DNA from 3 places in the Actinoplanes sp. NPDC051343 genome. Region 1 is predicted to be linked to each of the others. Evidence: riboswitches for the same ligand, from Rfam matches in the RefSeq annotation. Region 1 holds a riboswitch; each other region holds the start of a gene.
The links. Region 1 has a riboswitch for cobalamin ahead of ACIA5C_RS20080 (HoxN/HupN/NixA family nickel/cobalt transporter). Riboswitches for the same ligand answer to the same signal wherever they lie in the genome.
Positions count from the first base shown of each region.

Region 2: it holds a riboswitch for cobalamin, as region 1 does, so the genes downstream of both, ACIA5C_RS13080 (magnesium chelatase subunit D family protein) here and ACIA5C_RS20080 (HoxN/HupN/NixA family nickel/cobalt transporter) in region 1, are expected to answer to the same signal.
Region 3: it holds a riboswitch for cobalamin, as region 1 does, so the genes downstream of both, bluB (5,6-dimethylbenzimidazole synthase) here and ACIA5C_RS20080 (HoxN/HupN/NixA family nickel/cobalt transporter) in region 1, are expected to answer to the same signal.

Region 1 is NZ_JBITEL010000005.1:569,139-571,395, reverse strand. It holds gene ACIA5C_RS20090 (PucR family transcriptional regulator) at 1-929, shown strand, start outside; gene ACIA5C_RS20085 (hypothetical protein) at 1,054-1,206, shown strand; cobalamin riboswitch at 1,202-1,336, shown strand; gene ACIA5C_RS20080 (HoxN/HupN/NixA family nickel/cobalt transporter) at 1,377-2,257, shown strand, end outside.
Region 2 is NZ_JBITEL010000003.1:549,820-552,076, reverse strand. It holds gene ACIA5C_RS13080 (magnesium chelatase subunit D family protein) at 1-1,412, opposite strand, end outside; cobalamin riboswitch at 1,470-1,598, opposite strand; gene ACIA5C_RS13075 (hypothetical protein) at 1,778-2,257, opposite strand, start outside.
Region 3 is NZ_JBITEL010000003.1:64,422-66,678, reverse strand. It holds gene ACIA5C_RS10910 (glycoside hydrolase family 3 C-terminal domain-containing protein) at 1-1,162, shown strand, start outside; cobalamin riboswitch at 1,174-1,375, shown strand; gene bluB (5,6-dimethylbenzimidazole synthase) at 1,417-2,061, shown strand; gene ACIA5C_RS10900 (DUF6232 family protein) at 2,184-2,257, opposite strand, start outside.

The DNA of each region.
Region 1 (2,257 bases):
ACGAAGCCGTACCGCTGCGTGCGCTGATCGATCTCTACCTGTCCGCCGCGTGGCGGGCCTGGCGGCTGCTGCCCACCGTGGGCGCGGACGACTCGGAGGCGATCCGCCGGACCGGCGAGATCGTGCTGCACGCCGTCGATGACGCGGTGGCCGCGATCGCCGACGGCCACGAGACGGCCCGGCGCACCGCGCTGCGGCTGGAGGAGTCCGACCGGCGCGAATTCGTCGACGACCTGCTCGAGGGGACCGGCGACCCGGCCGCCATGCTGTCGCGCGCCGAACGGTACGGGCTCGATCTGACCGGCACCCACGCCGTCGCCGTGATCCGCGGCACCGTCGCGGTGACCGACACCAGCCCCCTGCTGTCGCAGGCCGCTTCGGCCCTGACGGCGGCGTCCGCCACCGACTTCCTGGTCTCCACCCGCCACCGCGTGATGGTCGCCGTGCTGCCGTCGCCGAGCCTGGTCGCGGCTCTGCCCCGCACCGCCGGGGACCGCGTCGGTGTCGGGCGGGCGCATCGTGGCGTCGCCAGCGTCGCCCTGTCCTACCGGGAGGCCCTCGACGCCCTCGAGCTCGCCGGGCGCCTTGGCCTGACCGACCCGGTGGTGCACGCCGAGCAACTGCTGGTCTACCGCGTCCTGACCCGCGACCGCGAGGCGATGAGCGACCTGATCGACGCCGTGCTCACCCCGCTGGAAACTGCGCGCGGCGGTGCCGGGCCGTTGCGCGACACCCTCGAGGCGTACCTGGCCACCGGCGGAAACACCACCGCCACCGCGGCGCGGCTGCATCTTTCGGTACGCGCGATCACGTACCGCCTGCACCGCATCCGCGAGCTCACCGGCCGCGACCCGTCCGCACCGTCCGACCGGTTCGTCCTGCAGACGGCGCTGCTCGGCGCCCGCGCGCTCGGCCTCACCCCACCGTAAACCCTCACCCCACCGTAAACCCTCACCCCCACCGTAAACTTTGCCGGGTTCCGGCAACGAACGACCGCCGACTTTGTCCGGCCGCGAACCCGGTACGGCCCGAACCCGCGGGCATCGTCGAAGCATGACATCCATCGGGCAACGCATTCTTCGATTCCTCCGCAGCACTCAGGGGCGCCGGCTCGCGCAGCAGGCCCAGCAGTTCGCGGCCCGCCCGGAGAACCGGCGCCGTCTGGAGCAGCTGCGCCACCGCCTCGACCGCCGCTCCCGTCGGTAGGGTTCCGGCCGGCGGCTACTCTCCTGAGCGTCAAAGATCGTCGGAGAAGCCGGTGGGAAGCCGGCGCGGTCGCGCCACTGTGACCAGCCCGTGGGCTGGGAGTCAGACCTCCGTCGATCACCAGACCTGAGCACGCGGGACGCGAGATCCCGCAGGAGGTCGTCGGAATCATGTTCACCACTTGGACGTCGCGTGACTGGTGGCAGTCGGCCGGGCTGCTGGGGTTCATCGCCGTGCTGCACGTCGTCGGGTTCGGCCTGCTGCTGGGGGTGATCGGGCCGGCGCATCTGCACCTGGGCACGCAGGCTTTCGGGGTCGGTCTGGGCGTCACCGCTTACACGTACGGGCTGCGGCACGCTTTCGACGCCGACCACATCGCCGCGATCGACAACACCACCCGCAAGCTGCGCGGCGACGGCCGGCGGCCCAAGTCGGTCGGGTTCTGGTTCGCCATGGGGCATGCCAGCGTGGTGGCCGCGATGGCCGCGCTCGTGGCGGCGGGCGCGCACGCGGTCGAGGACCTGACCACCGACGGGACGACCGCGCGCACGGCGCTGGGCCTGATCAGCACGGCACTCTCCGGCGGCTTCCTCTACGTGATCGCGGCGCTGAACCTGGTCGCCCTCGTCGGCATCGTGCGGATCTTCCGGGCCATGCGCTCCGGCGCACTCGACGAGCAGAAGCTCGAGGAACACCTGCAGGCCCGCGGATTCCTGGCCCGGGTCCTGGGCCGGCTGACCCGCGCGATCACCCGGCCCGGACAGATGTACTTCGTCGGTCTGCTGTTCGGCCTCGGCTTCGACACGGCCACCGAGATCGCGCTGCTGGTCCTGGCCGGCAGCGGAGCTGCCGCCGGCCTTCCCTGGTACGCGGTGATGACGCTCCCGCTGCTGTTCGCCGCCGGGATGAGCCTGCTCGACTGCCTGGACGGCCTGTTCATGAGCGTCGCCTACGACTGGGCGTTCCTCAATCCGGTGCGCAAGGTCTACTACAACATCTCCATCACCGGCCTGTCGGTCGCGGTCGCGTTCCTGGTCGGCTCGATCGAGCT
Region 2 (2,257 bases), on a different contig from region 1:
TTCCCTCGCGGTTCCCGCGAGCCGATCACCCGGCCTCGCCGGGCGAAGGCCGGCGAACGCCGACCGGAATGCCCACCCTCACCGCGTCTGGCGATCGAGAGCGTACGCGGACGGAACGCGGCGCCAGGAGCAACCGGGGCCGCTCCGGCCTGCGCACTCGGGGCCGTCCCGCCGGTGGGCGATTCGTCCCGGTTCGTGGCGTCAGCCGGTGGCGGGTCCACGCCCGGCTCGTTACCCGGGGGCGGCCCCTGGCTGCCGTCGCCGTTGGTGCCCGGCGGCGGGCCCTCGTTGCCGTCGCCGTTCGGGCCGTTCGGGCCGTGCGGCGGGGGTGGGGGCGGCGGCGGGCCGCCGTCCGGATCGTCGTCATCGTCCGGCGAACCGTGCGAATCCGGGGGCAGGTCGTTCTCGGCCTCGTTCAGCGCCTGCTCGAGCTTCTCCTCATCGGTGCCGGGCGGGTCGAGCGGATCCTTGCGCCGCCGGTGCGGCAACGCCAGCCGAGCCGCGTCGGCCACGTCGCCGGCCGTGACCTCCGACCGCCCGTGCCAGGCAGCCAGCGCCACCGCGCACCGGGCCACCACGATGTCGGCCCGCATCCCGTCCACCCCGTAGGCCAGGCAGACCCGGGCGATCCGGTCGAGCTCCCGGTCGGGCAGCGTCACACCCGGCAGCACCTTCTGCGCCGCGACGATCCGCGCCGCCAGCTCCTTCTCGTCGCCTTCGAAGCGGGCCCCGAACGCGTCCTGGTCGAGCTCGTACGCCAGCCGCCGCCGCACCACCTCGGCCCGCTGCACCGGATCGCGCGGCGCCGACACGGTCACCACCAGCCCGAACCGGTCGACCAGCTGCGGCCGCGGCTCGCCCTCCTCCGGGTTCATGGTGCCGACCAGCAGGAACCGGGCCGCATGCTTGACCGACACCCCGTCCCGCTCGACGTGCGCCCGGCCCATCGCCGCCGCGTCGAGCAGCAGGTCGACCAGATGATCGGGCAGCAGGTTGACCTCGTCGACGTAGAGCACCCCCCGGTGCGCGGCGGCGAGCAGCCCCGGCTCGTACGCCTTGACCCCGTCGGCCAGCGCCCGCTGAATGTCGAGCGTGCCCACCACGCGGTCCTCGGTCGCGCCGACCGGCAGTTCGACGAGCGCGGCCGGCCGGTGGACGCTCGGCGCCCCGGCCTCGTGCGGCCCGTCCGGGCACTGCGGGTCGGGCGCGGCCGGATCGCAGGCGAACCGGCAGCCGCGCACCACGGCGACGTCGGGGAGCAGGGCGGCCAGGGCACGCACCACGGTGCTCTTGGCGGTGCCCTTCTCGCCTCGCACCAGCACACCACCGACCGCGGGCGAAACCGCGGTGAGCAGCAGGGCAAGGCGTAGGTCATCGAGCCCGACCACGGCCGAGAACGGGTACGGCGTCACGTATTTCCCTCCTGCGCGGGTGTCCACGCCCGCGCGCTGAGCACAACCGAGCGGCCGGAGTCTCCTGACTCCCGGATCGCCGCCGCCCCGCCACCTTCCGGCCCGTCCAGCAGGCCGTGGCAAACCTTGCGGGTGAGCTCCCCGGTCACAGTGGCGGGACCGCCCCGGACTCGCACCGGGTTCCTCCGCAACCGCTCGCCGCCATGCTTTCCCACCGGCGCCCCAAACGTCAACGCGCCCGACCGTGACATACAGCGCCTCTGCCCCGGCCCGCCCGGCGCGCGCGGTCGGCGCCCCGCTCCCGACCGTGACATACAGCGCGTCTGCCCCGGGGCCGCCCGGCGCGCGCGGTCGGCGCCCCGCTCTCACCGGGTCAATCCGAGGAGCCGATCCGTCAGCGTCGGTGGGGTCGGACCCCGATGGCGGAACGGCTCCCTCCCGATCACCTCGGCGAAGGCCGCATTGACGTCGACGCTCCGGACCCCTCCGTTGAGCGTCTCGGTGATCCCCGCGATCACCCGGCGATAGGCCTGCGTCTCCGGTGGCGGGAAGGCGGCCACGTACCGCTGCCCCCGCAGCCGCAACTCGATCTCCGTCCCCGCGGCCGACGGTGAGTAGAGCCACTCCCCCCGGTCGTCGGCTTCGATCCCGGCCACCGGCCGGTCGACCGGGAAGTCCCCCCGCGCGGCCGGCCTGTCCCGGAAGAACCGCCAGATGCTGACCGTGAACGGCGGAAACGCCGCCACGAGCAGCACCAGGCCGGCCACATGCCACACGGTCGCGTGCGGTCGCGCGAGCAGCGAGACGCCGAGGTAGAGAAAGGCGACGTACGGCAGCGGGCCACC
Region 3 (2,257 bases), on a different contig from region 1:
CGTCGGCAAGTTCGAGTCGGAGGGCAGCGACCTGTCCGACATCAACCTGCCCGCCGACCAGAACCAGTTGGTCACCGACGTCGCGGCGGCCAACCCGAACACGGTCGTGGTGGTGAACAGCGGCTCCGCGGTGGTCATGCCGTGGGCCGGCTCGGTCCGCGGCATCATCGAGAGCTGGTACCCCGGTCAGGAGTACGGCAACGCCCTGGCCTCGCTGCTGTTCGGCGACGTCGACCCGTCCGGGAAACTGCCCGTCACCTTCCCGGCCTCGCTCGCCGACGTGCCCGCGCACACCGCCGCCCAATGGCCGGGACAGAACAACACCGTGCAGTACTCCGAGGGCATCGACGTCGGGTACCGCTGGTACGACCGGCAGAACAAAACCCCGGCCTTCCCCTTCGGGTTCGGCCTTTCCTACACCTCTTTCGCGTACGCGAATCTGACCGTTGCCGCACCCGACGCCGCCGGCAACGTCGCCGTCTCGTTCGACATCACCAACTCCGGCACCCGGGCCGGTGCCGAGGTCGCCCAGGTCTACGTCGGCCAACCGGCCTCGACCGGCGAGCCGCCCAGGAACCTGCGCGGCTTCGCCAAGGTCAGCCTCAACCCGGGGCAGTCCCAGCGGGTGACCGTCACCCTGGACCCGCGCAGCTTCCAGTACTGGAACGGCGGCTGGGCCGGTGCGGGCGGCACCAGCCAGATCCTGGTCGGCGCCTCGTCGCGCGACATCCGCCTGACCGGCTCGGTGACGACCGGGTCTTCGGGGTCGACGGCGCTCGCGCGTACGGGATGGACCGCGACGGCATCGCCGTCGAGTGCCTCCGATGTGCCGGCCCGGATGCTGGACGGTGACAACGGGACCCGCTGGAGCTCGGGAACGCCGATGGCCAACGGCAACACGGTCACGCTCGACCTCGGTGCGGCCCGGACCTTCAGCAAGGTCGTGATGGATTCGGGCGGCAGCACCGCCGACTACGCCCGGGGCTACCGCATCGATGTGTCGACCGACAACAGCACCTGGCGCACCGCGGGTTCGGGCACCGGCAGCGCGGCCCTGGTGACCGCGACGATCGGCAGCCAGACCGCCCGCTATCTGCGCATCACCCAGACCGGCTCGGCATCGTCGTGGTGGTCCATCGCCGAGCTCAACCTGTACACGTAGAGTGCCCGTTGGCACGAACTAGTCAGCGAGGTGCCCCACCCTCGGGCGGGGAGAATCGGGAAGCCGGTGTGAATCCGGCACGGGCCCGCCGCGGTGACCGGGGAGCCGCCGCCCACGCGCGACAAGCGCAGCCACTGGCCGAACGGCTGGGAAGGCGGGCGGTCAGGTGAAGATCCGGGAGTCCGAAGACCGGCCTCGCGTCTGACCGGCCCTGGGGCATGCCCCAGGGCCCATGACGCAGCGGGAGCCTGCCCATGTCCGACCATCTCAGCGACCTCTACGACGTCATTCACCGCCGGCGCGACGTGCGCGCTCAGTTCACCGGCGCGCCGATCCCCCGCGATGCCCTCGACCGCGTCCTGGCCGCCGCCCACGCCGCGCCCAGCGTCGGGCTGACCCAGCCGTGGGACTTCATCCTGGTCGAGGATGCCGGCCTGCGGGCGGCCTTCCACATTCACGTCCAGGACGAGCGCGACACCTTCGCGGCCGGTCTGACCGGCGCCGAGGCCGAGCGGTTCGCCCGCATCAAGATCGACGGCGTCCGGGAGGCTTCGCTGTCGATCGCGGTGACGTACGACCCCGACCGGGGCAGCCCAGCGGTCCTCGGTCGGCACGCGATCGCCGACGCCGGGCTGTACTCGGTCTGCCTGGCCATCCAGAACCTGTGGCTGGCCGCCACCGCCGAGGGGCTGGGGGTTGGCTGGGTCTCGTTCTATCGGGAACCGTTCCTGCGGCAACTGCTCCACCTGCCCGCTCGGGTGCGGCCGGTCGCCTGGCTCTGCCTGGGTCCGGTGAGCCACCTCAACGAGGTCCCCGACCTGGAACAGCACGGCTGGCGCCGGCGCCGCCCCTGGCAGGCTGCGGTCCACGTCGACCGCTGGCCCGGCGCGACCGTCTGAGCACGCCCCGGTGGCCCGCCCCTTGATGGTTGCGCTAGGCGGCCGCAGACGTTCGGGCGGGCCACCGGGCTCCGCGTCTCGGCCTATGCGCTGGGCGACCGGCGCGACCGCCGGCCGGCGGTCTACGTATTTCGTCTGCGGTTCCGCCAGGCCCGCTGGGCAGCGTGGCGGTCGGCTATCGCGCGGGACAGCGCCC